DNA from 4 places in the Sporolactobacillus terrae genome. Region 1 is predicted to be linked to each of the others. Evidence: riboswitches for the same ligand, from Rfam matches in the RefSeq annotation. Region 1 holds a riboswitch; each other region holds the start of a gene.
The links. A riboswitch is a leader RNA that binds a small molecule or an ion and turns the genes downstream of it on or off. The one in region 1 is predicted to bind S-adenosylmethionine.

Region 2: it holds a riboswitch for S-adenosylmethionine, as region 1 does, so the genes downstream of both, K7399_RS14780 (amidohydrolase) here and K7399_RS11390 (PLP-dependent transferase) in region 1, are expected to answer to the same signal.
Region 3: it holds a riboswitch for S-adenosylmethionine, as region 1 does, so the genes downstream of both, metK (methionine adenosyltransferase) here and K7399_RS11390 (PLP-dependent transferase) in region 1, are expected to answer to the same signal.
Region 4: it holds a riboswitch for S-adenosylmethionine, as region 1 does, so the genes downstream of both, K7399_RS10165 (phosphoadenylyl-sulfate reductase) here and K7399_RS11390 (PLP-dependent transferase) in region 1, are expected to answer to the same signal.

The regions. Positions count from the first base shown of each region.
Region 1 covers NZ_CP082837.1:2,367,970-2,375,458, reverse strand. The annotation lists gene K7399_RS11410 (response regulator transcription factor) at 1-662, shown strand, start outside; gene K7399_RS11405 (sensor histidine kinase) at 671-1,993, shown strand; gene msrA (peptide-methionine (S)-S-oxide reductase MsrA) at 1,977-2,510, shown strand; gene K7399_RS11395 (helix-turn-helix transcriptional regulator) at 2,701-2,889, shown strand; SAM riboswitch class I at 2,950-3,060, shown strand; gene K7399_RS11390 (PLP-dependent transferase) at 3,163-4,284, shown strand; gene metC (cystathionine beta-lyase) at 4,277-5,464, shown strand; gene K7399_RS11380 (bifunctional homocysteine S-methyltransferase/methylenetetrahydrofolate reductase) at 5,464-7,326, shown strand.
Region 2 covers NZ_CP082837.1:3,063,898-3,071,386, reverse strand. The annotation lists gene K7399_RS14790 (Vga family ABC-F type ribosomal protection protein) at 292-1,860, opposite strand; gene K7399_RS14785 (serine O-acetyltransferase) at 2,322-2,876, opposite strand; gene K7399_RS14780 (amidohydrolase) at 3,233-4,399, opposite strand; SAM riboswitch class I at 4,693-4,796, opposite strand; gene K7399_RS14775 (VIT1/CCC1 transporter family protein) at 4,981-5,670, opposite strand; gene K7399_RS14770 (VIT1/CCC1 transporter family protein) at 5,692-6,438, opposite strand; gene K7399_RS16190 (hypothetical protein) at 7,004-7,132, shown strand; gene K7399_RS14765 (DUF5316 domain-containing protein) at 7,163-7,450, shown strand; partial or broken gene K7399_RS16330 (DUF6176 family protein) at 7,455-7,489, opposite strand, start outside.
Region 3 covers NZ_CP082837.1:1,766,703-1,774,191, reverse strand. The annotation lists gene K7399_RS08425 (ABC transporter permease) at 1-30, shown strand, start outside; gene tagH (teichoic acids export ABC transporter ATP-binding subunit TagH) at 45-839, shown strand; gene fbpA (Fur-regulated basic protein FbpA) at 1,101-1,364, shown strand; gene ytkD (RNA deprotection pyrophosphohydrolase) at 1,458-1,952, shown strand; gene pckA (phosphoenolpyruvate carboxykinase (ATP)) at 2,091-3,677, opposite strand; SAM riboswitch class I at 3,893-4,011, shown strand; gene metK (methionine adenosyltransferase) at 4,142-5,362, shown strand; gene K7399_RS08395 (tetraprenyl-beta-curcumene synthase family protein) at 5,518-6,585, shown strand; gene mnmL (tRNA modification radical SAM protein MnmL/YtqA) at 6,582-7,489, opposite strand, start outside.
Region 4 covers NZ_CP082837.1:2,128,914-2,136,402, forward strand. The annotation lists gene K7399_RS10150 (nitrite/sulfite reductase) at 1-1,236, opposite strand, end outside; gene cysC (adenylyl-sulfate kinase) at 1,262-1,870, opposite strand; gene sat (sulfate adenylyltransferase) at 1,887-3,041, opposite strand; gene K7399_RS10165 (phosphoadenylyl-sulfate reductase) at 3,131-3,868, opposite strand; SAM riboswitch class I at 4,099-4,215, opposite strand; gene K7399_RS10170 (sulfate ABC transporter substrate-binding protein) at 4,858-5,862, shown strand; gene cysT (sulfate ABC transporter permease subunit CysT) at 5,912-6,745, shown strand; gene cysW (sulfate ABC transporter permease subunit CysW) at 6,769-7,489, shown strand, end outside.

The sequences.
Region 1 (7,489 bases):
TGGCTGTTGAAGATAACACCTATCTACGTCAAGAAATTGTCCGCCTGCTGCAAGAGGACTATACGGTTGACTCAGCAGAAGACGGCGATGAAGCGCTGTATCAGGCGGAACAGAATATCTATGATGCGATCATACTCGATGTGATGCTGCCGGGACTGGACGGCTTTGAGGTTACGGAACAGATCCGTAAAAAAGGGGTCGAAACACCGATTATTTTTCTGACGGCACGCGATGCGGTGGATGATCGCGTCAAGGGGCTGAACCTCGGCGGCGATGACTATATCGTTAAGCCGTTCCAAAATCAGGAATTGAAAGCCAGAATCGCAGCGATTTTGCGCCGGAGTTCACCGATGTCGCTCGACCACATCCTCCGCTATAAAGGCATTGCAATTGATAACAAACGTAAACAGATCAAGGTGGATGGCGATCTGCTTTCTTTCACGACAAAGCAATATGATCTGCTCGAATATTTGGTACAGAACGAGGATCAAATTCTTACACGAGAGCAGATTTTTGACCGGATCTGGGGTTTTGATTCGGATACAACCGTGGGCATAGTCGAAGTGTACATCCACCAACTGCGCAAAAAACTGAAAAAGTATGCCTATGACGCCGACATCCACACCGTGCGCGGCATCGGCTATATGCTGACGGATAAGTGAGTGAATCCATGGATCTTTTTCGAAAAACACTCATCAAACTGACCATTTTAAATGCTGCGCTTCTGATTTTACTTCTTAGCTTATTAGGCGGAACGATCTACTTTTACGAGAAAAATGTAACCTTTCGAAACAGTGATCAAGCTTTGATGAAATCCGTTGACAGTCCTGACGTCCCAAGAATGAACCAAAGACCCATGCCGGGCGGCGGAATGGTCGAGCAGCGCCTGCGCAATCCAAGACTCTATTGGGTCATTGTTAATGCGAAGAATGAACAAAAAAAATCCAGTCTGGATTTTGCTGAGGGCACCCAAGTTTCCAAGCAGTTTTTCAAACCTTTTTTAACCGCAACATCAGAAAATAGTGTTGAACAGCGAGTGGATGACAATTATTACCATTTACTCGTCAGAAAAGCAGATATCGATGGACAAGCCTTTAAAGTTATTTTTATTAACGATGTGACTGCGGAAAAGAATCTCTTAAACACCCTTCAGATGATTATTTTGTTAGGGCTTGCCATTGGCGCTTTTGTGTCGATCATTGCCGGCTACTTTCTGGCGTGGCGTGCGCTTCAGCCGATTGAAAAGGCGTGGAATCGACAAAATCGGTTTGTCGCCGATGCGTCTCATGAGTTGCGTACGCCGCTTTCAATCATTCAATTGAAAATCGAAGGACTGTTGCGGCAACCGCGGCAAAAAGTGCAGGAATCCGGCGAGGACATTGCAGTGATGCTTGATGAGACACGCCGCCTCTCCAAGCTTGTCGGCAATTTACTGACCCTTGCCCGTAGTGATGCCAACCGTCTTGAAGTCACACTCGCGCCGTTTGACCTAAAGGCAATGATTAAAAAGGTAACAGAGCCATTCTCGGAGATGGCTGAATTTGAAGAGAAAGCATTTTCACTTGAAGTATCGGAAGATCCCATTTATATTAATGGGGATGAACAGCGTGCGCATCAGCTGCTCGTTATTCTACTCGATAATGCGATGAAATTCACATCGAAAAATGGAGCGATTCAAGTGGCTTGCTCGCGTGAAAACAAATTTGCCAAGCTGACCATATCGGATAGCGGCTGCGGACTTTCTGAGAAAGAACTCCCGCATATTTTCGATCGGTTCTATCAGGTCGATCAATCGCGAACGGAACGAAAAGGGACCGGTCTCGGGCTGTCGATCGCCGATTGGATCGTCAGCAAACATCGTGGCAAAATCGAAGTAGAAAGCGAGCTGGGCAAAGGGACAACCTTTACGGTACGGCTGCCATTAATGAAAAACGAGCCGGAGATTGAGCGCAACGCGCAAGGAGAGGATGCGGAACATGACGAAAAAGCTTGAGAAGGCCACGTTCGCCGGAGGCTGTTTCTGGTGCATGGTCAAGCCTTTTGATACATTGCCGGGCATCGAATCGGTGGTTTCCGGTTATACAGGCGGAACCGTTGAGAATCCGACCTATGAACAAGTGAAAACAGGGACAACCGGCCATATGGAAGCCATTCAGGTCATCTTTGATCCAACGCTGTTTCCTTATGAAAAACTGCTTGAGCTTTACTGGACACAGGTTGATCCAACCGATGATGAGGGACAATTCTTTGATCGCGGCTCTAATTACCGAACCGCGATTTTTTATCATAATGCGGAGCAAAAGGGGCTGGCGGAGCAATCGAAAGCAGTCCTGGCAGCAAGTGGACGCTTCCACAAGCCGATTGTGACGCGGATTCTTCCGGAAGCGCCGTTTTATCCGGCCGAGGAAGAACATCAGAAATTTTACAGGAAACACCCGGACCGCTATAAAGCTGAACGTGAGGAGTCCGGACGCGATGCGTTTATTAAGAAAACGTGGGGGAATGAGTAATCAGAGTGGCTTATTCATGACGTTGCGGAAAACCACAAAAAGTCGTCCATCACGCAGGGAGGAAGCGGATGGATTACTTTTTGTTTTCTTTTTAAGACCCAAATCACGTGCAAATTAATCAATCGTGCTGCAGCGTTAAGGAAAGCGTTAAATCCGTGCTTTCCTTAGACCAATTCAAAAGCTCAAGAATTTGTCCCTTCTTAAGTGCAAACGAAACGCTTTACGCTTGTCACAGGATGAGCTAGGGAAGAAATGCCAAGTGTCACGGCAAACAATTAATGCCATTGAAAATAATAAGTATGATCCGACATTAAAACTAGCGTTTAAGCTGGCAGATGTATTAGGAACCTCGGTGGATCATTTATTTGATCATGAATAAAGTCTTGAAAAAATCGCGACAGTCATGTAAACTATTTAACAACTAAACAAGATGTTTTGATTCTTATCAAGAGAAGCCGAGGGACTGGCCCGATGAAGCTTCAGCAACCGTCGCGTATGTGCGACAAGGTGCTAATTCCAGCAGACGGCAACGCAGTCTGAGGGATAAGAAGATACATGGCGGATAAAGCCTTCTTCTTATCGAAGAAGGCTTTTTTAATACGCTTTTTTGGCACATGAGTTGGAACTTGATATTTTTTGGGAGGCATGTAGCATGGCGTCATATCAAACAGAAACAAAGCTCGCACAAATTGGCAATGGCTTTGATGAACTTGGGGCGGTGAATACACCAATCTATTTATCGACTGCCTACAAGCATGAAGGAATCGGAATTTCAAAAGGCTTCGACTACACGCGGACCGGCAATCCGACACGTTCAATTCTCGAAAAAGCGATTGCCGATGTTGAAGGCGGTCAAGAAGGTTTTGCCTGCAGCTCGGGAATGAGTGCCATCCAACTGGTGTTCCAGTTATTCAGCAGTGGTGATCATATTATTGCGTCACGAGACTTGTACGGCGGCACTTTTCGTCTCTTTGACATTCTCAAGGAGCAGTATCATCTTTCATTTTCCTACTGGGACGGCGAAAACCTTGATGAATTGACTGATCTTGTCTGTCCGGAGACGAAAGCGATCTTTATCGAGACGCCAACCAATCCGCTGATGCACGAGGTTGATTTGTCGGCGATTGCCAAAATCACAAAGCAAAACGATTTGCTGTTGATCGTGGACAATACGTTTTATACGCCAATCCTGCAGCGACCGATTGAACAAGGTGCCGATCTTGTTGTACACAGCGCGACCAAGTATTTAGCCGGACACAATGATGTGCTGGCCGGTCTTGTTGTCTCGAACGTCACGAAGGTGACTGAGAAACTGCGTCTCTACCATAACGGCTGCGGCGCCGTCCTTGATCCATTTTCTTCTTGGTTGGTGATTCGTGGATTGAAGACCCTTGCTTTGCGGATACGCCAGCACCAAGACAATGCGCGTAGAATTGTCACTTATCTTGAAGAACAGCCGTTTGTGACGAAGGTGCTCTACCCGGGAAAAGGCGGCATGGTCAGCTTTGAATTAACCTCACCGAAGCAGATTGAACCGTTCCTGACTGCGCTAAATCTGATTACCTTCGCGGAAAGTCTCGGCGGAGTCGAAAGCTTGATTACTTATCCGGCAACGCAAACCCATGCGGATATTCCTGAAGCACTGCGCTTGAAATACGGTTTGTCCAATTCGCTGCTGCGTCTATCAACTGGTATTGAACATTCGGACGACTTGATTGCCGATCTTGATCAAGCCTTTGAATCTTTGAAAGTAGGAGTGGTTGAACATGAGTGAGTCGGTACAGTTTTCAACGAAATTGATTAAAGAGACCGTTGCGGTTGATCCGCAAACCGGTGCGGCGAATGTACCGGTGTATCTCTCGTCAACCTTCCATCAAAAGGATTTTGATCATTTTGGAAAATACGATTATACCCGCTCTGGAAACCCAACCCGCGAAGCGCTTGAAGATGCAATAGCAGCGCTTGAAGGCGGCGAACGCGGCTTTGCTTTTGCCTCAGGTATGGCAGCAATTTCAACTGCATTTTTACTTCTGTCTGCAGGCGATCATGTCGTTGTTCCGAAAAATGTTTATGGCGGAACGTTTCGCATCTTGACTCAGGTGCTTGGCCGATTTGGTATCGCTCATACGTTTGTCGACACGACAGACCTTGAAGAGGTCGAGCAGGCGATCCGTCCGAATACGAAGGTAATCTATGTGGAGACGCCATCGAATCCCACTTTGCGCGTGACCGATATCCGCGCAATTGCTCAACTTGCGAAAGCACATCGATGTTTGACTTTTGTCGATAATACATTTATGACGCCGGTGTTCCAGCGCCCGCTCGATCTGGGTGCTGATCTGGTACTGCACAGTGCGACGAAATTTATTTCCGGACATAGCGATGTGGTTGCTGGGCTTGCTGTTGCCGCTTCTAAGGAAATTGCCGACAAGATTTACTTCCTTCAAAACGCGCTTGGCGCGGTGCTCGGTGTTCAGGATTCATGGCTGCTGCTCCGCGGACTGAAGACGCTTGATGTCCGCATTCGTAAATCGGCGGAGTCGGCGCAGCGCATTGCCGAATTTTTTGAAGTACGGCCTGAGGTGAAGCGCGTTTTTTATCCGGGACTCGCCGATCATCCAGGGGCAGCACTGCATGCTCGGCAGGCCTCTTCCGGCGGCGCGGTGCTTTCCTTTGAACTCAAGAATGAAGCAAGTGCCCGGGCGTTTGTCAATCACGTGAAACTGCCCGTATTCGCGGTCAGTCTCGGTGCCGTGGAGTCTATTTTGTCCTATCCACCGAAAATGTCGCACGCGGAGTTAAATGAAGAAGAACGTGAGAAAGCAGGCATTGGCAGCGGATTGCTGCGCCTGTCGGTAGGACTTGAAGACGCGGAGGACTTGATCGGCGATTTCAGCGAGGCATTCGCTGATGTTCAGGATCATGAACAGGTGACGGTGAGGAGTGAACGGTAATGGGGCATTCTATACTTGATGTATTAAAGGAAAGAATTTTAATTGGTGATGGAGCGATGGGGACGCTGCTCTACTCGTATGGGATCGATCGATGTTTTGAGGAACTGAATGTGTCGCAGAGCGAGGCGGTTCGCCATGTCCATGAAGCTTACATTAATGCAGGCGCAGATGTCATTCAGACCAATTCTTATGGTGCAAATCGCATCAAACTGGCAAGATACGGACTTGAACACGAGGTCGCCCGTTTCAACCGGGCGTCGGTTCAACTGGCCAAACAAGCGGCGAAGCCGGAAACCTTCGTACTCGGGACGATCGGCGGTATCCGTGGATTTCAGAAACAATCGGTTGAGCTGGATACGATCCGTGCCAGTTTCCGAGAACAGGCGGATGCACTGCTCAGTGAAGGCATTGATGCGCTCTTGCTTGAAACCTACTATGATTTTGACGAGTTGCGGGACGTCCTGCAGATTGCCCGCACCATGACGGATCTCCCGATTATCACTCATGTTTCGATGCAGGAACCGGGTGTACTCCAGAACGGGATGCCGGTAGCCAAGGCATTAGAAGGCTTGGAAGCACAAGGCGCCGATGTGGTCGGAACCAATTGCCGGCTTGGGCCGTTCCATATGATTGAAGCACTGCGCGGCATTCCGCTGCCAAAGAAAGCTTTTCTATCGGCTTACCCGAACAGCAGTCTTCCCGATTACCGCGACGGAAAGCTTCACTATGAGAATGAACCGGAGTATTTTAAAAAGTATGCCGTTGACTTCCGTAATGAAGGGGTGCGCCTCCTTGGCGGCTGTTGCGGGACAACACCAGTGCAGATTAAGGCTTTTAAAGCAGGCATTTCCGCCCTGGAACCGCTGAAGACAAAAGTGGTTACCGTGCATCCTGAGGTGGTTCATGTCAGTGAAGCTGCTGAACCTCCGGAATCTGCGCTGTATCAAAAAAGCGTGCATGGCCGCTCGGTCTTTGTTGAATTCGATACTCCGCGGCACCTGAATACCGATCACTTTTTTAGAGGCGTCCAAGCGCTTGAAGCGGCAGGGGCGGACGCAATTACGATGGCCGACAACTCGCTGGCGTCCCCGCGCATCAGCAATGCGGCGATCGGCAAGCTGGTCAAAGATCGTTTTCACATGCCGCCGCTCGTTCACTTAACCTGCCGTGACCGCAACTTGATTGGGCTTCAGTCGCATCTGCTTGGATTGGATGTGCTCGGGCTGCATGATCTGCTTGTGATTACCGGGGATCCGACCAAAATCGGCGACTTTCCAGGTGCCACATCCGTCTATGATGTATCGTCAATGGAACTGATCAAGCTGATCAAGCAATTCAATCGCGGCATCTCTTACTCAGGGAAGAGCTTAAAGAAACCGACGCATTTTCGCGTCGCCGCTGCTTTCAATCCAAACGTCCGCAACTTGGATCGCGCCGTTCAGCGCTTGAAGCGCAAGATTGAATGCGGGGCTGATTATTTTATCTCACAACCGGTCTTTGATAAAGAACGAATCATTGCGATTAGTGAAGCCACACGTGACATCTCAGCACCAATCTACATTGGTATTATGCCGCTGACTTCCGCGCGCAACGCCGAATTCCTGCATAATGAAGTACCCGGTATTCGTTTGCCGGATGATGTTCGGGCCAAAATGGCGGCGACCTCCGGAAAAGAAGAGGCGCGTCAGGTCAGTCTCGACATTTGCCGTGAACTGATCGATACGGCAATGGCGCATTTCCGCGGTATCTATTTGATCACGCCGATGAGTCACTACTCAATGAGCGTGGACTTGGTCAAGTATATTAAGAAAAAAGAGCGTGAGTATACCACTTTGGAAAACAGTGAAAATATGCTTCTGTAATGTAAGCATGCGTGATCATATGCAGCAATAGACTCAGGCAGGGCCTCCCATCGTGCGAAGGCTCTGCCTCTTTTTTTTACAGATAAAGAATGCTTAGAATTTTGCCCCTTATTCAAAACAACAGACCCGTGTCTTGATCGAGAATCAAAACCGAATGCAGCAC
Region 2 (7,489 bases), 700 kb from region 1:
CTTTCTCTATACTATCAGTAAATCGATTCGAGCGGATAAGCAAAAGATGCTTTAAAATAAATTTTCACAGCCAATGCATCCCGGTGCTTTGGGAAAAACAAGCATTGTTTAAATAAAGCGCGTTGTTTTCCAGAATCCTAATTGCCGTGCGACAAAAAACGAGCGGTAGGGATTCACCCTCCCTCCGCTCGTTTTCTTGCGTTGCTCGCGCTGCGTTTTCGTATCTGCTTTGATTGGCCAGCTTTATCCTATTTAATGCATCATTGCCCGTTATCGTCTGCCTTTTCTCGCTTACTGTTCAAGCTCTTTCTTTTCTTTTAAAAGCTTCTGGAACGCTTCCTCCAATTCAGACGATGGTTCAATACTCAACCGGCTGAGCACCTCGGTCATCTTTGTATCAATAATCAGCCGCTGGTCCTGTTTCACGTCGTGTTTCTTTTTCGGTTTCCGGTTTCGGAACTGCCGATAGCTTCCTTCGAAAAGGGTGATTTTCTGATTACGGATCTCAAGCACCCGCGTCGCGACACGCTCAATAAAGCGACGATCATGGGAGATGAAGATCACGGTTCCTTCATAGTCCTTAAGCAGTGATTCAAGCGCTGAAGCGGCTTCCAAATCAAGATAGTTCGTCGGTTCATCCAGAATCAGTGTATTCATCTCGCTTAAAAAGAGTTTGGTTAGCGCGACTTTGACGCGTTCACCACCGCTAAGTACGTCAACCGGTTTTTCGACAGCATCGCGGTAAAAATGCATCCGTGCCAGTACCGTTCGAATCAAGGTTTCACTCTGTTTGGATGAGACACGGACATTCTCAAGAATCGACTGTTTTTCATCTAAAATGTTCAAGTTCTGACTGAAATAAGCAATTTTAACCGAAGGCGATTGTGAAATTCCTGCTTCTTGGTGAATGATTTTTTTAATCAGTGTCGTCTTCCCGCTCCCGTTCGGACCAATGACTGCCAGTTTATCGCCGCCGCGAATAAGAAAACGTGCACGCTTCCACAGCACCCGTTCGCCAATCTGCCCAGATACATCCTTCACGCGAAAAATGATTCGGTTTTTAAATGCATCGGCATTGGGCAAAGCCATTTTGATCGGTTCGACTTCTTTAACCTTATCAACCTTTTCCAATTGATCCAGGCGTGTTTCAATGGAACTTGCCGTTTTCTGCAGCTTCTTCTGTTTTTTTGCGAAATAGGGCCGTGCACCTGTAATCTTTGATTCGGATGCACTCACATGTTTCGGCTTTTTCGTGGCCCGCTCAGCTTTCCTCACCTTTAATTGCAGCGCATCCTCCAGTTGGCGCTTTTTCTTCTCATATTTTTCATAAGCAAGTTGCTGCTCGGCGCGTTGGGCTTCTTTTTGTTTTTCGTAGGCGCTGTAATTGCCCGTGTATTTCGTTAGCTTCCCATCCTCAATCTCCCAGATTGTCGTGCACAAGTGGTCGAGAAAGGCACGGTCATGCGACACAAGGATCAATGCGCCTTGCCAGGCATTCAATTTCTTTTCCAGCCACTCAATATGCTCAAGATCAAGATTTGTGGTTGGCTCATCAGCGAGCAAGAGTTCCGGCGCCCTAAGCAGTGCCTCCTGAATGTATGCCTGCGTCACTTCACCGCCGCTTTTGGTCGTATCCGCGCGTTTCAGCTGAGGCAGCAGGTCACATGATGCCCGTTGGATCACGGTTCCTTCCTCCGGAGTCAGCTTTTTCGCAAGTATATTGAGCAGTGTCGTCTTCCCGCTTCCGTTTCGTCCAACCAGACCAATCCGATCCTTCTCATGCACGTATAATTGATCGATGGCAAACAGTAGCCGATCTTTGACCGAGTGTTTGATCTTCATTGCCTCAAGTAAAACCATTGCATCATCCCCATTTTCATTCAATATCCGGGGACAGAAAAATGCCCCCTATCCGGCTTCAGAATAGGCGGCATCACTTTGGTGAACAGCAAAAAGAGATCCACTCTTTTTGGGCACGAGCGAAGAAAACCATCCTACTCTGAACATCCGACTGAAGGCATGAAGACAGAAAAAAGCTACTGTTTCAACGTCCCTCAGTTATCAGCTTCAAAAATAGGATTAGTTTTTCATCGGCCCTTGGTTCACCCTTCCGTTCGTTTGATTACCTTTAGTTTAGTTAAACGCTCTCCGTTTGTAAAGTCCGACCGCCTCTGAGCACTTATCTGCATTCGAGGATCACGAATTTTTGACACATGCTGCTTTTCAGTTGACGTTCCTTGCCTTGTCAAGGTTGGGCGTGATCATGAAGCTCCGCCAGTTGGGAGATGCCTTTTGATGAGACGTGCTGAACGGCTGAGTTCTTACTTCTTCCTTAAATTTACTGAGGGGGAATGTCGTGTATAGATGATTTTATCGCTTTTGATGATGTGGGCCGGGATGCCGACTGCCCGAGCAATATCTGGGACATCCTTTAAAACGACAGCGTTTGCTCCGATAATTGCGCTGTCGCCGACTTTGATCGGCCCAACCACTTTGGCACCGGCGCCGATATAAACATCGCTGCCGATGATCGGTCCAACATCAGGATGTGTTCTGTGATGAGAATTTTCACCAATCGTCACTTGCTGAAGGATTGATACGCGCTCGCCGATGACCGACCGTTCGTGGATGACAACTCCATTGCCGCCGTGAGCTAAGTAAAGACCCGCACCGATTTTGGTACTTGCAGGGATGTCCGCACTGCAAAACCCCTTTGCAATAACTAAATTCAAAATCTTATAACTCCACCAAAGCAGCCAATGAAACACCGGGACTTTAAAATCTTCGTACAGCCAGTTGCCAAAGCGGTAAATGGTGAGTACAAGTTTTCCATTGACCCGATCATTCGCCTGCATATCGATTCGCCATTTTTTCATCCAACCACCAAACTCTTGTCTTTTTCCATTACTGATGCATCATCCTTTCATTTTTTAGATAAACTTTGCTCATCTGCAACTTTCTGCCCACGATCCTAAATATAAAGATACAAAAAAACACCTTTCTAGGTGCTGTCCGATTACTATGAATAACAATGGAAGAAGCGCTCATCTTTATATTTTAGCAGAATTTTCAGATTGTGTAAAACGATCTGCTTTATCCGCTCAATTCAGGCTACGCTTTAAAGCAGTGGCGACTTAACCACATAATGAGCCACTCGTCCAACACGGCTGGTCCCGGCAAAACTGGCGCTCGACCCCGGCTGCATGATCGGTCCGAACACATCGTTAAAAAATCAGGATAGAAGCGTTTCACCATCGCTTAAGCCCCTTTCAAAATAGGCTTTGACTAATGCAATGAAAAGAGGAACGGATGTTTCAAAGGCTTTCGGATCCGCCTTAAATTTGCTGTTATGCACCGGATAGTCCGAAGAAACACCAACATTGAAAAAGGTGCCGGGAATCACCTGTTGATAGGATGAAAAATCTTCGCCGCCCATACTTGGATTCAGAGGAACAACATCAAAGTTCTGCTCCTTTGCTACAGACGCAACCAGTTTCGTTAAGCGGTGGTCATTCACCACGGCCGGCGCACCATCCACCCATTTAAATGCACCGCTAATGCCATTGGTAGCGGCTATGCCACGCGTCACCTCCTGCAAACGGGCTTTGATTTGCCCGCGAACGCTTGGCGCGTATGAGCGAACCGTCCCTTCAAGCAAGGAGGTACTCGGTAGGACATTCCATGTCTTTCCAGCTTCAATGTGTGTAATCGACACCACACCTGGTTCGAAAGGACTGATATTGCGGCTGACAATTGATTGAGCGGCACCGATCAACTGCCCTGTCGCAACAATCACATCATTCGCATCTTCAGGATGAGCGGCATGCCCTCCTTTTCCTGTAAACGAAACAAAGAAGCGATCAACCGCGGCATTCAAATTGCCTTCTTTTATACCCACAACGCCCGCCCGTAGTTCTGTATTGACGTGAAGACCAAAGATCGCTTCCACACCCTCTAAGATGCCGGTCTGCACAACCTTGTCTGCACCATGATCGACTTCTTCCGCCGGTTGGAAAATAAGCAAGACTGTTCCGTTCAGCTCATCTTCAATTTTTTTCAATTCGATGGCTGTCGCAAGTAAATTGGTTAAGTGAAAATCATGACCACAGGCATGCATCCGATTGGGATACTCAGAAGAGTAGGTCAGCCCTGACTCCTCGTTAATCGGCAGTGCATCAATATCCGCTCGAAGCGCAATCAATGGTCCGTCATGCTTGCCACCGATCTTTGCGAAAACACCGGTATCCAGCGGGTTGGGCAAAAGCTCAATCGCGTGCTCGGTCAGCACCTGTTTGATTTTTTTCGTTGTTTCAAATTCGCTAAGCGCGAGTTCCGGATGGCGATGAAACCAGTGAAAGAGCGGTTCTAATGTTTGCAAAGTTTCCTTAATCTGAGTCATGTCAATCCTCCTCATACGTCAGTTTTTGCAGAAAAGCTTGCGTGCGCACACGTTTGCTGTTTTCAAAGCGTTCTTTTGGTTTCGAATCCTCGACCAGTTCCTCGTTCTTCTCGAGACGACACTAAGACTTTCCGTTACATCTTCAAGTACGGTCTTATTTTTGAACAAGTTATTATGTTGGAATACCATGGAACTTTGCCCGCGAACGCTGCCCTTACACGAATCGTGTACAGAAAAACGGCTATTTTTCTTGAGTCGAAGAAAAATAGCCGTCGCAACGTTCGCTGCTATTATTCTTATCTCTCAGAATGAATCTGCTGGATGTGACACCATACATCGTGCAAATGCTGGTTGTCGGGGTTCATTGGACCAGTCCCTCCCCCGCTCTTGATAAGAATGATTCAGTTGGTGTATTGAGTGTATCTAAAATAATTGCAAGCGTCAAGATAATTCTTAGTATTTTTATCCGAATAATTTAATTAGGCGCATCCATTGTCACGAATTCGTTGAAAAGAGCGGGACTACAGCCTCCTTGCGCCACAACCCTAACCCGCCTTTAAATCATGACGGGCACGCTGTTTTCAAACAATCAGCACACCGACGTAATAATGGATCAGCATTGTAACAATCCCTATGATCACATTACGAATAATCGCTTTTTTAACAAATCCTCGGCCAAGCTTCGCGCCAAGAAACCCGGTAAGTGCTACGGACAGAATGACTGCACCGATTGTTCCCGGCCATTGCGCGTTTCCAGGAAGAAAGGTAAGGGCGAGAAGGGGCAGGCAGCCGCCCATCGCCGCAGAGATCAAAGAGGCACATGCGGCAAACCAAGGATTCATATAATGACCCAATTGAATGTTGTGCTTTACGTCGACAACGGTTTGTAATGGGCGGCGTACCATCAGTTCTTGGGCAATCGCGTACGCTGTTTTGCTTGTTACCCCTTTCGTTTGATAATAGTCCGCAACCTGCTGCAGCTGAAGCGCACGATTGCTTTCAAGCAGTGACCGTTCTTTTTCCACAACCGCATGTTCCGTATCTTTTTGCGTACTAACCGATGCATATTCTCCTGCTGCCATTGAGAACGCGCAGGCAATCAAGTCGGATAATCCGGCGATCAAGATTGTGAAGTGGTTCGTCGTTGCCGCACCCACACTGAACAGCACGCCGACAACGGTCAAGATTCCATCATTCGAACCGAGCACGCCGGCTCTTAGTGTATTTAATTTTTCACTCATGGTCTGTTTCGTTACCTTACTCTGAATCAATGAAACTCATCTCCTGAATCCTTAGGCAAATAGACTTCCGATAAAGTAAGTGACAAGCATCGTCAGCAAGCCCGCCACTACATTGCGAAAGACGCTGCGGGATCGATTGGTGCGCGCCAAGGCAGCGGCGCTGTACCCTGTAATCATGAGCGCGAATACGACAGCGAGCATCGTTCCAATGGTCTTCCATTGAGCGGGCAACAAGGTCATTGCCATAAGGGGAAGCAATGCTCCCAGTGTAAACGACAGCATCGAAGCCAGTGCGGCCGCAAACGGACTTGTGAACTGTGCTGGATCAAACCCATATTTCTCACGAACGACCGTTCCGAGCGGATCACGCGCCATCATTTCTTGAGCCGCATGTTCAGACAGCTCATGAGAAATCCCCGACGTCTCCAACCGCTTGCAAATGTATTGATACTGTTGGTCATAATTTGTTGCCAATAATTGCTTCTCTTTTCGTGTCGCTCGTTCCTGAGCATCGCGTTCCGAATGGACCGACACATACTCTCCCATTGCCATCGAGATATTTCCCGCAAGCAAGCCACCGATTCCGGCTATAAAAATCGCAAAATTATTATTTGTTGCTCCGGCAACGCCTAAAACAATGCCGGCAACGGAAATAATTCCATCATTCGCCCCCATCACGCTCGCGCGCAGGACGTTAACTTTCTGAGCTAATGTACTTTTACGAAAAAATTTTTTTAGCGTCTCATTCTCTTTCAATCTCAGTTTCAATTTTTCGACGTTATTCTCCATCATTGACATGACTCTGCGCTCCCTTCCAATGATCACTATTAATAAAAGCTCTAATTTTCATCGAGGAAACATTTATTCTATACATAAAATTGTAGCACTTGTTATTAGAAATTCAAGCCTTTATTATCATTTATATTTTTTAATTGATAATGATAATCACAATTAATTACGCTGATAACAAAGAATGATTATCATTGTTAATCGCCGTATTATAGGATTATTTCGTTAAAAATCACAATTAAGAATGAATGAACTCAGAATCAATCCAGATGATTTTATATATACTATTTATCAATTAATAATCATTACTTTATTATATTCAAAAGGAATTCACGTTTTGTCTTATCGTTTATAATTGAGAATTAAGCGAGGACATGAATTGCTGCTGTTCCACGTAATAAAATGGGGGACCACCTCGAAAGATGATGCAGAGGAATCGGAAATCTCAACGATGCATTCGTTATCATGACACCACCGAGGCAGCATTTTTTCCGGCAATCATGTATAATAGATTGTAAATACAGAAAAATCAGTAAGAAAATCGTAATGATTTGTTAATGCAAAGGAGTGCAGCATGTTCGAATCGAACAAGAACAGAAAAGACAATTTCGATCGCGTATTTATCGGAAAACCAGGATGTATGTCCCTGATCGTCATTGCAGCGGTAGCGTTCATTGTCTATGCCATTTTTATCGCGCACTAATCTCCCAACAAAACACTTGAGGTGAACCAATTGAAATTCTTTGCAACCGGATTAACCATAGCCATACTGCTCTTTGTCATCGGCGCTCTATCGCCTTTTCGTGATTTCTTCGCAAGCATTGCCGCCGTCATCGGTATTGTTTGTCTGCTTATTTCCGCTCTAGCTTCCGGCGCATTAGTCAGTGGCGACCGCAACCGTGCGAACTTCGCAACTGAAGACAAGAAAAGCAGGAACGAACGAACCGGTATGATGAGCCGCTTGTTTCTTTTAGGCCTTCCCAATTTCGTTGCTTTTATCGCTCTTCTATGGATTGCATAGTCCTTTAGCTCGTCAACCGCCGTATTCGCTTGGGGATCA
Region 3 (7,489 bases), 600 kb from region 1:
TTTAGAGATCATTTTGTTGATTATTTATAAGGAGATCTCAACTCATGGAAAAATCAGTGATTGTAAAAAATGTATCAAAAAAATATAAAATGTACACAAAAAACTCCGAAAAACTATTGGATTTGATTTTGCCGAAAAGTTACGGAAAATCCTTCTATGCGCTGCATGATATTAGTTTTGAAGCGGAAAAAGGCGATGTTATCGGCATCATTGGTGTCAATGGGTCGGGAAAATCGACCTTATCTAATATTATTTCAGGTATTATTCCACCGACGAGCGGCACGGTACAGGTAAATGGCGAGGCGTCGTTGATCGCCATTCAATCCGGATTGAAAAATGAGCTGACCGGCCGTGAGAACATTGAACTCAAGTGTTTAATGCTTGGGTTTAATAAAAAAGAAATCATCGCCTTAACGCCGCAAATTATTGACTTTGCTGATATCGGTGATTTTATTGACCAGCCAGTAAAAACGTACTCCAGCGGGATGCGCTCGCGGCTCGGGTTTGCGATCTCCATTCATATCGATCCCGACATACTGGTCATCGACGAAGCACTGTCGGTTGGGGATCGCACCTTCGCCGATAAATGCTTGGATAAGATGAATGAATTTAAGTCACGCGGAAAAACCATTTTCTTTATTAGCCACTCCATTGGTCAAATGAAGAAGTTTTGCGAGAAAGCACTTTGGGTTCAATATGGACATGTTGAGCAATATGGGTTAATGTCTGAGGTCATGCCGAACTATGAAGCATTTATTAACAAGTACAAAAAAATGAGCAAAGCGGAGAAACAGCAGTTTAAAAAAGAAGTTGAAGAAAAAAGAATGGTACAAGCTTGAGCGCGAGCAGCGCTTTTTTTTTGCAGAAAAATATCCGCAATGACGATGCGGACAAATCAAAAAGTGAATTGGGGTTAGGGTTATTCTTATTATTGCCGCTTTCATTGGTAAATAAACCTATTTCCTGTTAAAAAAATAAATAAACCCGCACAATGTAGGAAAAATGAGCGGATGCCTAGGCTAAATAGTATCAATGTAAGCGCTTTTATTGTATACTAGCGATTAAAAATACGCCTTCGGTGCATACTGGAATCGGGAAGAGTGACCACAAAAATCGATAAGAAAAGGAAGGAGGAAGGATCGCTTTCAGCAAACAAATGTAACCGTTTTCCGAAAGCGAGTCCGTTGATGATGCATGTTAACCAACTGAGAAGAGCCGTCGAAAATCGAAAAAAACAGTTGATTCAAGCTTTAAGGGATCATTCAGCTGTGCCGGATACAGAGCGTCTCAACGCATGGACACTGTCTGAACTGGAGCGCGAATGGAGCAATTATCAGAGGAGCATGCACAAAGAGATTGGTTGAGTTCGGAATTTCATTTAGAGGCCATGTGACTTTTTTGATAGAATAGGGGGTATCACCTGCAAGGACAGAGGGTGATACGGAGGTGACTGCCAGGTGGGCAAACAACGTATCTTTCCTGATTTTTATGGAAATAAAGTGACACTGGCATTTTTAGCAGAACCCTTTTCAAAGGATCCCAGACATGTATGGGTGGTTTGCCGCTTTAATCACCAGTGGCTGTTGACAAGACATTCAAAACGTGGGTTGGAATTTCCAGGAGGAAAGGTCGATCCTGGAGAGCGGCCGGAAGAAGCCGCGCGGCGGGAGGTTTTTGAAGAGACAGGCGCTCATGTGGCGAAACTCTTTTTTATCGGTCAATATCAAGTTGAACAGCAAGCAGAACGGATCATTAAAAATATCTATTTTGCTGAAATTGATCGGATGGAATTCAAAAAGGACTATCTGGAAACGGATGGGCCGAAATTGATCCGCTCATTTCCGAATTCGATCAAAGACGAGAAACAATTTAGTTTCATCATGAAAGATCGGGTTTTCATTGATGCGTTAAACGCCGTACGGCAAAAAGAATGGCTTCCAGTGACTGTGTGAAGCGGTTTCAATGGATAAAGCAGGCGCCCCAAAGTCCGCTTGGACTGTGAGACGCCTGCTTTTTAAATGATTCCTGTAAGAAGATGAAGCGATATAAGGGGATGAGACTGCTGCTCCGTTTCAGTCAAGCAGGCAATATCACCGCAATGCCGGACCGGCGCAGCGAATCCGTTCGGACGTTTGTGCGGCAAATTGTTTAAAGTTCGCATGAAAAGCATGTGCCAACTGATTTGCGGCTTGTCGATAATCGGTTTGGTTCGCCCATGTTTTCCAAGGAAGCAGGATGGGATTGGAAATTCCGGGACAAGTTGTTGGGATCCGCAGTTGAAAGATCGGATCAGTTAAACAGGCGACATTGTTCAGTTGCCCATCTAAAGCAGACTGAACGATTGTTCGTGTATCGGAAAGGCGGATGCGTTTGCCGATCCCGTACGGTCCACCGGTCCAACCGGTATTGATTAGATAAGCGCTTACATTATGCTTGTGCATCAGCTGACCCAGAAGATCCGCGTAACAAGGCGCTGGAAGCGGCATGAAAGGGGCACCGAAACAGGTTGAAAATGTTTTTTCTGGAGCGGTTACGCCCCGTTCGGTACCTGCCAGTTTGCTTGTATAACCGGATAGAAAATAATACATGGCCTGTTCGGGAGAAAGAATGCTGACCGGCGGAAGCACACCGAATGCATCGGCGGTCAGAAAAATGATCGCTGACGGATGTCCACCGACACTGGGGTGTTTCGCACCGGCAACGTTTTGCAAGGAAAAAGCGGCACGTGTATTCTCGGTCCGCTGCGCAGAAGCGTAATCGGGCAGCCGACTTTTATCGGAAAAGGCGACATTTTCAAGTACGGTACCAAATTTGATACTGTTGTAGATTTGCGGTTCTTTTTTAGGCGACAGACGAATGGCTTTTGCATAACAGCCGCCTTCAAAATTGAAGATTCCTTCACTTGACCAGCCGTGCTCATCGTCACCGATTAATGGTCTTCCTGATGCGTTGGATAAGGTCGTTTTTCCGGTACCGGATAAGCCGAAGAACAGTGCCGATTTTCCGTTTTGTCCTTGATTGGCGGAACAGTGCATCGGCAGAATTCCTTTTTGCGGAAGCAGGAAGTTCATGACGGTGAAGAGTGATTTTTTGATCTCACCGGCATACTCGGTGCCCCCGATGAGGATGGTACGGTGCTTCATTGAGAGAATAATAAATGCTTCGGAGCGCGTGCCGTCAACTGCAGGATCGGCTTTAAATCCCGGAGCTGAAAGGATGGTGAAATCCGGATGATGGCTCTCCAACTCTTCTTCAGACGGCTCGATAAACAATTGCCGGCTGAACAGGTTCTGCCAAGCATACTCATTGACAACTTGGATTGCCAGACGGTGCTTGTGCGCAGCGCCAATAAAACCGCGAAAAACATAGCTTTCTTCGCGTGTGTTTAAATAATCGGCAAGCTTATGACGCAGTTTTGTGAAAGCGGTTTCATTTATCTGCTGATTACGTTGCCAATCGACTCGTTCCTGTGTTTGGTCGTCACTGACAATAAAGCGGTCTTTTGGTGATCTGCCCGTGTATTTTCCGGTCGATACGGCAAGTGCACCGTTGGTTAATAATACCCCTTCATTTTTTCGAAGCGCATGTTCAATCAATTCAGGAACGGGCAAATTAACATGCATCTGCCCAGTATGGAGCAATTTAGCGACAGGATTTTCTAAAGACGCATCATTCATTTTAACATTCCTTCCTTTGACAAGATCGTCGTCTTTGTATCACACATTATAGTGATTAGGCTATACTTTTATTCTAACGACTCCCTCCGTATTCCGCAAGACAAATCTAAGGACATAAATCGAGCGGATTCTTAGGTTTAATTTCACTTTTTTGCTTTTCAAAATGCGTTGACAGTTTTAATTCCCTAAGTTATGATAGGTATCAAATACGGCTGCTCTTATTCCGAGTAGGCAGAGGGACAGGCCCGATGAAGCCCGGCAACCGGTCGAATACGGCACGGTGCTAACCTGCAGAATAACGAGGAAGATCTTCTCTTTATTCTGATAATAAGAGGCGCGCGATAAGAATCGGCCTATCCTTTAATTGGAGTAGGCTTTTTTCATGCCTTGAAAACAAAAGCAGAGGGATCGGGTACCGTTGACACCATTTTGTATATAATGTTTGAAAGGCAGGGTGAAGTACTGTGACAAAAAAGTATTCAAGACGATTATTTACTTCCGAATCGGTAACGGAAGGTCATCCGGATAAAATCTGCGATCAAATATCCGACGCAATTCTTGATGAATTGCTGAAAGGCGATCCAAATGCGCGGGTTGCCTGCGAAACCGTTGTCAATACTGGGCTGGTTCTTGTAACGGGTGAAATATCTACATCAACTTATGTTGATATTCCAAAAGTGGTCCGCCATACTATCCAGGAAATTGGCTATACAAACGCGAAATATGGTTTCGACGCATCAAACTGCGCGATTCTGACCTCGATTGAGGAACAGTCCGCGGATATTGCTCAAGGCGTGAATCAAGCGCTTGAAGCACGAGAAGGAACGATGACTGAGGATCAGATCGAAGCAATTGGTGCCGGTGATCAAGGGTTAATGTTCGGCTTTGCGGTTAACGAAACCCCTGAATTGATGCCGCTTCCGATTGCGCTCGCTCACAAGCTGGCGAAACGTCTATCCGATGTTCGCAAAGATGGCACGATTGGCTATCTTCGTCCGGACGGCAAAACACAGGTTACCGTTGAGTATGATGAAGAGGGGCATCCGGAGCGCATCGATACGATCGTTATTTCTGCTCAGCACGATCCGGAAGCGACAGAAGAACAAATAAAGAACGATTTGCATCGTCATGTGATTGACCCAACCGTCCCAACCGGGTTAATTGATGATCGAACGAAATTTTTCATCAACCCAACGGGACGTTTTGTCATTGGCGGACCTCAGGGAGATGCCGGTTTAACCGGGCGTAAAATCATTGTCGATACGTACGGCGGCTATGCACGGCACGGCGGTGGTGCATTCTCTGGAAAAGATGCAACCAAAGTAGATCGCTCGGCTTCTTACGCCGCTAGGTATGTCGCAAAAAATATTGTTGCAGCAGGCCTGGCTGAAAAATGCGAGATTCAAATTGCCTATGCGATTGGCGTTGCAGAGCCGGTGTCCATCTCAGTTGACACATTTGGCACCGGAAAAGCAACTGAAGAGCAGCTCGTTCAATTAATTCGCCGTAATTTTGATCTTCGTCCAGCAGGCATTATTGAAATGCTTGACTTGCGTCGGCCAATTTATCGACAAACGGCGGCGTACGGGCATTTTGGTCGTACCGATATCGAGCTTCCTTGGGAAAATACGGACAAGGCTGAAATTCTGAAACAGCAAATCCAAGCGAGCGAACAGAACCAATAATTGATCTTTGTTCTATTGCTTTTCATACCTCTGGGTGTGAAAAGCTTTTTGTTTTTGAACCCGCATAGATTGATTTATCGTTTGCTATAATAATTGATAGATATGTGATCGGCAGCACGAACAATGCTCCGCATGTATTTATTGGAGGGATGTTGATGACGGTACCATCACGGCCATTGAAATTGATGGCAGAAATCTACACAAAAGTGCTTCCTGAGGTCCATCGTGAACTAAAAAGGTGGAAGGAAAAGGCATCCAAAATTCCTGACCCGGAACTGCGCAAACAGGCACTGTCCAGTATTGAATCCAAGACCTTCCATTGTGAAGGTGGTGCAATCTATAGCTTAATTGCTGAAGACAGGCGAAAAGAGGTTATTGCATTTATCGTCGCTTATCAAACGATTAGTGATTATTTGGACAATCTATGCGATCGCAGCACGTCACTTGACCCTGAAGATTTTCGCTGTTTACACCGGTCGATGCTGCATGCCTTGACGCCGGACGCGAGGCCTGAAAATTATTATCGCTGCCGCAGCCAGCAGCAGGATGGAGGCTATTTGGAAGCGTTAGTTCAAACCTGTCAGAAGGTACTGTCGGAACTGACCACACTGAAGATCATTCAACCGGCACTCCATGAACTTGCTGGTTTTTATTGTGATCTGCAAGTCCATAAGCATGTCGTTCGCGATCAGCGCGTACCTAGGCTGATGGAATGGTTTCAAAAAAATAAAGCTCATCTGCCTGAGATGAGCTGGTATGAATTTGCTGCGTGTTCCGGATCAACTTTGGGGATTTTTTGCATTGTTTCCTATGCAGCGGCACGCGGTGATGAAATGAGGCTGCTTGTCGGAAAGATCAAGGACAGCTATTTTCCTTGGGTTCAAGGCCTTCATATTTTAATGGATTATTTTGTCGATCAAGAAGAGGATCGGATCGAAGGCGATCTGAATTTTTGCTTCTATTATCCGAATGATCAAGCGATGATGGATCGTTTAAAACATTTTATCGAGGAAGCAGATGCAGCGATTGACACGATGCCGGACAAGAACTTCCACAAGATGATCAACCGCGGGCTGCTTGGTATTTACCTCGCCGATCGCAAGGTTGCCAAACAGCGCAATGTACGCGTTCTAGCTCGCAAATTGATTCGCAAATCGGGTGGCAGCGGTTTGTTTTTCTTTGTTAACGGATGGCTGTACCGTAGAATCAGGCAAAGTATTTAATCCTGATTTTGCAGTGGTATTTCGGCAAATTTACCTTGCCAACTGTCGCGTCGTTTTAATTCGTCGTCGATGGCATCGAGAACTTCCCATTTGTTCAGACTCCACATCGGACCGATCATTAAGTCTGCCGGCCCATCTCCGGTCAAACGATGAATGATCATATTTGCGGGCAGGATTTCCAACTGGTCGCAAACAAGCTGAACATATGTATTGAAATCGAGAAATTGGAGCATGCCTTTTTCGTATTGCTTGACCATTGCCGTTTTTTTCAGAAGGTGAAGCAGATGGATCTTGATGCCTTGAACGTCAAGCTTTGCCACAGCTTTCGCGGTCTCAAGCATCATCGCCGGTGTTTCCCTTGGCAATCCGTCAATGATATGAACACAAACGGGAATGTTGTGTTTGCGCAGTTTCGCAACGCCTTCGACAAAGCAGTCATAATCATGTGCACGGTTGATTAGACGTCCGGTTTCGTCGTGAACGGTTTGCAGGCCCAGTTCCAGCCACAAGAATGTGCGCGCGTTTAATTCGGCAAGGTAGGCGACCACATCGTCAGGCAGACAGTCGGGGCGAGTGGCGATCGACAAGCCGACAACGCCTTCTTGTTCCAAAACCGTTTCGTAACTTTCACGAAGCACGTCAATCGGTGCATAAGTATTTGTGAAGGCTTGAAAATAGCCGATGTATTTGTCGGCATGCGGCCATTTTGTTTTCATTTGTTCTTTAATGGTTTTGAACTGAGTGGCGAGACTGTCCTTGCGGTTCCCTGCAAAATCACCCGAACCTTTTTGACTGCAAAAGGTACAGCCGCCCCAGGCAACTTTTCCGTCGCGATTCGGGCAGTCGAATCCTCCGTCAAGCGGCACTTTAAATACTTTGCTTCCGAACTTGTCCCTTAAATAGG
Region 4 (7,489 bases), 240 kb from region 1:
CATGCGATCTTTCGTGTTCGTCAGGGCCAGATTGCAAAATTCATTGCCGGTGCAGGCAACTGCGTATCCGATAAAATGTGACGGTCGAATCGGAAAACGTTTGAAAATAACGTTTGCGAGCAAGCTTTCAACTTGGTTATCCGGAATATTGGGGATAATCAGATTCTGAGAATTAGCGGTTCTCAATTCGCCGCTGCCATAGGTTTTTGCAAGCTGAGCAAACGCATAAAAATCATTCGCTGCGATACGTCCAACCGGTACACTGACACCGACATAGCTGAATCCTTTTTGCTTCTGCGGATGCACGCCGTAGAAGAAACCTGCATTCCATCCTTTAAATTCATCATGACCAGTCGTTTCAAATGGTCCGGTCTGCTCCAAAACTTTCTTCTCGAACGTCTCAATGCCCCAGTCGGCAATCAAATATTTAAGCCGTGCGCGTGCGCGACTTTTTCGATAACCATAGTCGCGATACAGATTAGTAACCGCTGCAGCGATCTTCACCACTTCTTGCGGACGAACAAACACATTCAGCTGCCGGGCAAGATAAGGCTTCGCCGCAAGACCCCCGCCAACCAGCACATGAAACCCCTTAACCAATTGACCATCGATCACTTTGGTCGCCGGAATAAAAGCAAGGTCATTGATTTGGGCGTGCCCCGCGTTATAAATATTTGTGTTCACTGATATTTTGTACTTACGCGGCAGATTGGAATAATCCGGATTATCCTGGAAAAAGTCAAAGAGGTCTTTTACGACCGGACGTGTGTCAAACAATTCGTCTGCATCGATACCGGCAAGCGGATTACCGACAATGTTGCGCGGTGCATCGCCTTCTGCTTCACTTGTTGTCAGACCGACTGCATGCAGACGATCAAAAACTTCCGGGAGCTTCTCAAGAGGAACCCAATGATATTGGATTGCCTGACGCGTGGTGAGGTCCAAAAAACCGCGCCCGAATGCGTTGCCAATTTCTGATAGAACGACTGCCTGATTATTGTTCATAATTCCCGTCGGCACTTTCACCCGAAGCATGAACAATCCTTTATCCTGGGGTTTCTGTACCGTCAACCCAGCATATTTAAAATACATGTACTGATCTTTCGGAATGGATGCGAATCCTTCTTTCGCATACTTCGGAATATCATCAAAGATTGACAGCCCGTCTTTCTTTAACTTATTGATTTCATTTTTGTTGAGTTTCTCATTATTCGCCCAAACCTTTTCATAAGCCATCGGCGTCTTCCTCCTCATTACCGGATCATTTGTTGCCGATCACCCGGTTTTTTTCTAATAGATCCATGACCCTCTGCGTGCTCTCCTCCAAACGCTGTTCCGATGTATCAATAATCAGATCAGGCGCCGGAGGTTCTTCATAGGGCGATGTGATACCGGTAAATGCTGTAATTTGACCGGCGAGCGCTTTCTTGTACAAACCTTTCGGATCACGCTTTTCGCATACCTCAAGTGGGCACTTTACATAGATCTCAAAAAATTCATCATCCGCGACGCGCTGTCGTGCCGCTTCGCGATCTGCCTGAAAAGGCGAGATAAAGGCAGTCAGCACAATCGCATTGCTGTCGACAAACAAGCCGGCTACTTCACTGATTCTGCGAATATTTTCTTTTCGATCCGCTGCGGAGAAGCCCAGATCGCTGTTCAACCCGGTTCGGATATTGTCTCCGTCAAGGAGATAGGTATGGATTCCGCGCTTAAAAAGTTCATGTTCAACACGATTGGCAAGCGTCGATTTTCCTGAGCCGGACAAGCCGGTAAACCAAACAACGGCGCCCCTGTGTCCGCTTCTTCTTTCTCTGTCCGCTTTCGTTACGGTCGTTTGATGCCAAATGATATGCTCTGCATCCGCCATGTGCCCTACATCCCCCTTACTTCGCAAGATCTGCCTTTTCTCTTAATCCATCAATCAAAACCCGAGCGACTTCCGGCCTGCTGAACGTTTCAGGCGGACGGATTCCCTCCCTAAGCAAAGCTCTTACTTTCGTTCCGGAAAGGGAGACATGGTTCGACGGATCATGCGGGCAGGTTTTATTTGACGCCATGCTTCCGCACTTTTTGCAAAAATAGCTGTTTTCAAAGAAAAGGGTTTGAATATCCAGTTCATCACGCGAAAAGTTAGAAAAAATCTTCTGCGCGTCATAGGGTCCATAATAATCCTTAACCCCGGCATGATCTCTGCCGACAATAAAATGCGTACACCCGAAATTTTTCCGGCAAATCGCATGGAAAACAGCTTCACGCGGCCCTGCATAGCGCATCGCAGCCGGGAATACGGCGAGTGCCGTTCGCTCCTTCACGTAATAGTTGTCGATCAAGGCATGGTAGCTTCGCATACGAATATCCGCAGGAATATCATCTTTTTTTGTTTCGCCGACCAAGGGATTGATAAACAGCCCATCAACCGTCTCAAGCGCTGTCTTTTGAATATGCTCGTGAGCGCGATGGATCGGATTACGCGTCTGAAAGCCAACAATGGTCTTCCAGCCTTTTCGATCAAACAAACGCCGCGTTTCTGCAGGATCCAAGAAATCGTCCGCAAACTCAGCAGGTCGTTTCGAGCGCTTAATCAGTTCAATCGGACCAGACAGATACACGTCGCCGCGTTCATACAACCGTTTCACACCCGGATGTGCGGTATCATTGGTTAAGTACACCTTTCTTGCTTCATTTTCCTTATCCGGATGATATTTTTCGGTGATCTCAATCGTACCGTATACCTCACCTTGGTAGGTCAGTTTAACTTTTTCGCCAATGCTTACCCGTTCAGCTGCGTCCTCGGTTACCGGCAATGTCACCGGAATTGTCCAAGCAAGCCCAGTTGTCAGCCGCATCGTTTCGACGACTGAACGATAGTTCTCCTCATTAAGAAAACCGGTGAGCGGGCTGTAAATGCCACTTGCAATCAATTCCAGATCACTCAATGCGACTTGGTCAATCTGAAGTTCTTTATCCAGTTCATCAACGGCTCCCCCAAAGTTTTGCCGATTCACCAGTGTGCCGCCATGCGGTATGCTTGTCATGATTTTCCCCTCATTTCCGTTTCTAAAATTGCATTTCTTGCATGTTTTCAAATACCAATAATCGTATTATTCATCTCATTATACTCGGATTTTCAGCCTTTTAAATGAAGCCCGCATTCCGTTTTATCAAACGCGCTCCACCTGCCTGCGCGCTGATCTTCGCCGGCTTTCACCGGTCGCGTACAATAGGCGCAGCCGATACTAGGATAGTTTTGATCATGCAGCGGATTATACGGTAAATCATGTTTGCGCACATAATCCCATATTTCCGTCCATTTCCAATGGATAAGCGGACAAATTTTCACCGATTGAAAGCGTTCATCTTTGTTTACAAATGAAACGGATCGTCTCAGTGGAGACTGCTCACGCCTTAGCCCGGAAATCCATGCGTTATAGTGTTTTAATCGCCCCGCAAGCGGATCGATTTTGCGGATCCGGCAACAGAGATCGGGTCGCCGCTTCCAAAGCTCCGCGCCATATTTTTCAGCTTGCTGTTCAGGGGTAAGCGAAGGTTTTTCTTTGATGATCTTCAGTTGCGGATAACGCTTTTCCACGCGATCGATCAGCTCATAGGTTTCCTTGAAGTGAAAATCAGTGTCCAAAAAAATAATCGAAGCAGTTTTATTTATTGAGTAAATCAGATCAATCAGCACCATTCCTTCAACACCGAAACTGCAGGAATAAACGACTTTATCCCCATACTCCTGGAAGGCCCACCCGAGTACTTTTCTGGACTCAAGCAACGCTGTTCGATCACTGAATTCAGGGAGTTTCGCATTGCCCCATTGACTGTAAGTTACTGTATTCGACGTTGCGCTCACCTCTTTTATCAATTTCGCAGTCTGCGTTTAGGCAAAAAAATCCCGCTAGTTGTCACTGTTTGTGCCTGCCGCCATCCGGCATTGCATCCTCCAGCATTGTTTTCACAGGGCAAGCGTCTGCGCATTTCCCTGCATGTTCGCCGATACAAACCGATGTAATGACAAATGCCACTCGTTTTAACCTCCTCCTAAAAAAATAAACCTTCTTCCATTTTGTAGGAAAAAGGGTTGCGTCGTTTTTCCTATCTTTCAAAATGGTTGACCATTTTGCTGGAATTAGCACCTTACAGAGAAAACGAATCTGTGCAGGTTGCCGGATGTCATCGGGCCAGTCCCTCCATCACTCTGGATAGATCATTTAATTGTGTTTGATTTTAGAATGAATCGCAAGGGATGTCAATGATCCTTTATTCATAGTTTACAAATTAATTAAAATTCTTTATTGATTCATCGGATAAACGGAGTTGCTGAATGATAGAAACGCAAGACCGGTTGATAGAATTGCAAAATGTAACAAATTCTGATTTTAGTAAATTTATCCCTTGTCTAATACCAACTATAGTGATAGGATTAATCCAATTTAAGTGACGCTTATCGTGAACAGCGGAGATCCCGTAGCTACCCGGAAACCATTTTTTGTAAGAATACGTAAAGGCGCTAAATCGAACAGGTTCTCCCTAATAGACTAGGGATCTCCGGATTCTTGGTACGTATGTAATCCTCTTCACACCGTTTTCAGAGAATGGGGATTTTTCGTGAAAATTATGGAGAAAGAATTGAGGCGAATCCTTATCGACTGCCCGATGGCTGCCGCAGACCCTACCGATTCTTCTGCCTGAGCGTTGATAAGTGTCCTTAATTGCAGCTTTTTTCAAACCCGTTTCCTTTGTTGCTGATTGTTTGCTTTCGTGACACCATCACTTAAAAAGAAAAATGCAATGCTATTTAAGGGGGAAGTTAAAATGAAAAAACACAGCTTGTTGCTTCTTGCTGCATTGATGATTATCAGTGTGCTCAGCGCCTGCGGATCAAGCAATGCTTCACAAGGATCCGGCGACAATACGAAAAAGTCGATCAAATTGCTTAATGTTTCCTATGATCCAACTCGAGAACTTTACGAACACTATAATGCTGCATTTGCCAAGTACTGGAAGAAGAAAACAAATCAGAATGTAACCATTCAGCAATCCCATGGCGGTTCAGGCAAACAGGCCCGCTCGGTTATTGACGGTTTAAAAGCAGATGTCGTCACACTGGCCCTTTCTGGTGACATTGACGCAATCGCCGATAGCACGGACAACCTGAATAAAAACTGGCAAAAACGACTGCCTGATAACTCCACCCCCTATACCTCAACCATTGTCTTTCTTGTGCGCAAAGGCAATCCGAAACACATCAAAGATTGGGATGACCTGACACGAAAAGGCGTTTCTATTGTCACCCCGAATCCTAAAACCTCCGGCGGCGCACGCTGGAACTATCTAGCGGCCTGGGCTTATGCGGACAAGAAATATAATAACGACCAAGCGAAAAGCAAGGCATTCGTCAAAAAACTCTACTCCAACGTAAAAGTGCTTGACTCCGGTGCACGCGGCGCAACCACAACGTTCACGGAGCGCGGTGTCGGTGATGTGCTGATCGCCTGGGAAAACGAAGCGTTTTTGAGCATCGATGAACTCGGCAAGGACAAGTTTGATATCGTTACGCCGTCACTAAGTATTCTTGCAGAACCACCCGTTGCAGTTGTCGACAAGAACGCGAAAAGCAATGGAACAACAAAGGTCGCTACTGAATACTTGAAATACCTCTACAGCGATGAAGCTCAGAATATTATTGCGAAGAATTATTATCGACCAAGGAACCAGAAAATTCTGGCTAAATATAGTGATCAATTTCCAAAACTTAATCTTGTAACGGTTGAAGATCACTTCGGCGGTTGGACAAAAGCTCAGAAAACGCATTTTGCTGATGGCGGTACATTCGACCAAATTTATTCTAAATAATCACTGTACATTCGCTTCTGTTAATCCGTGCGCAATGGAGTTGAGAAATTTGTCACGTATTCAGCATTCAAAAAAGAAACAATCCATTCCCGGTTTTGGCTTGACGATGGGTCTGTCGACGCTCTACCTGTCTCTGCTCGTGCTGATCCCGCTTTCACTTGTCTTTATTTATTCAGCTCGGCTCGGCTGGACAGCTTTTTGGAATGACGTTACCGACCCAAGAGTGGTCGCTTCATACAAGTTGAGTTTTCTAACTGCATTTTCAGCTGCCCTCGTGAATCTGGTATTCGGGCTCCTGTTTGCTTGGGTGCTCAGCCGGTATACCTTCCCATTGAAGCGGATCGTCGATGGTCTTGTTGATTTACCGTTCGCTCTTCCAACTGCGGTAGCCGGTATTACCCTCACAACGCTCTATTCTGAGAAGGGATGGATCGGCAAATGGCTGCCGTTTGATGTTTCGTTTACGCCAATTGGCATTACGCTCGCACTTATCTTTGTCGGACTGCCGTTTGTCGTGCGAATGGTTCAGCCGGTTCTGCAGAATTTTGAACACGAAGTCGAAGAAGCCTCGGCCTCTCTCGGCGCGACACCGTTTCAGACATTTAGAAGAGTTATTTTCCCACAATTGCTGCCTGCTGCACTGTCCGGGTTTTCGCTTGCATTTGCACGTTCGCTTGGCGAATACGGTTCCGTCGTCTTCATTGCCGGAAATATGCCATTTAAAACGGAAATCGCGCCGCTGATGATTATGACAAAACTGGAACAGTTCGACTACCCGGCTGCGACAGCTATTGCCGTTGTGATGCTTGTCATCTCGTTCGCGCTGATCCTGCTGATTAATTTAATCCAGTGGTGGTCGCGCATACGTTATGCGAGCCATTAACTCGGAAGAGGAGTTGCTGTTTTATGGAAAGCACGGTTCAACCGAATCTACCTGGTCAAGCGTTTACTGCCCGTCATTCACTGAAAGGGGACATTGTACGCTGGTCGCTCATTACCATTGTCCTGCTCTTTTTCTTCAGTTTTCTGATCATCCCGCTTGTTTCGATTTTTTTTGAAGCGTTTAGGCAAGGGGTCAGGGTCTATTTGTCATCGATTGTTGAAGCGGATGCTTTATCTGCAATCCGGCTGACACTCTTCGTCACACTGATCGTCGTCCCAATCAATGCGGTTTTCGGAATCCTTTTTGCTTGGGTAATCACAAAATATTCTTTTAGAGGCAAAAATTTTCTTATTACGCTGATCGATCTTCCTTTTTCTGTTTCACCTGTGATTGGCGGTTTGATTTTCATTCTTTTATTTGGACAGCACAGTTCACTTGGTCAGTGGCTGATCAGCCATAATATCAACATTGTTTTTAACGTCCCTGGGATCGTTCTGGCCACCCTGTTCGTGACCTTTCCCTTTATCTCCAGGGAACTGATCCCATTAATGCAGAGCCAAGGAACCGTTTCAGAGGAAGCGTCGATCATGCTCGGCGCCAGCGCCTGGCAAACGTTTATTCATGTGACTTTGCCGAATATCAAATGGGCACTTTTCTATGGGATTATTTTATGTAATGCGCGCTCCATCGGCGAATTTGGTGCCGTCTCTGTTGTTTCCGGTCACATCCGTGGAATGACGAATA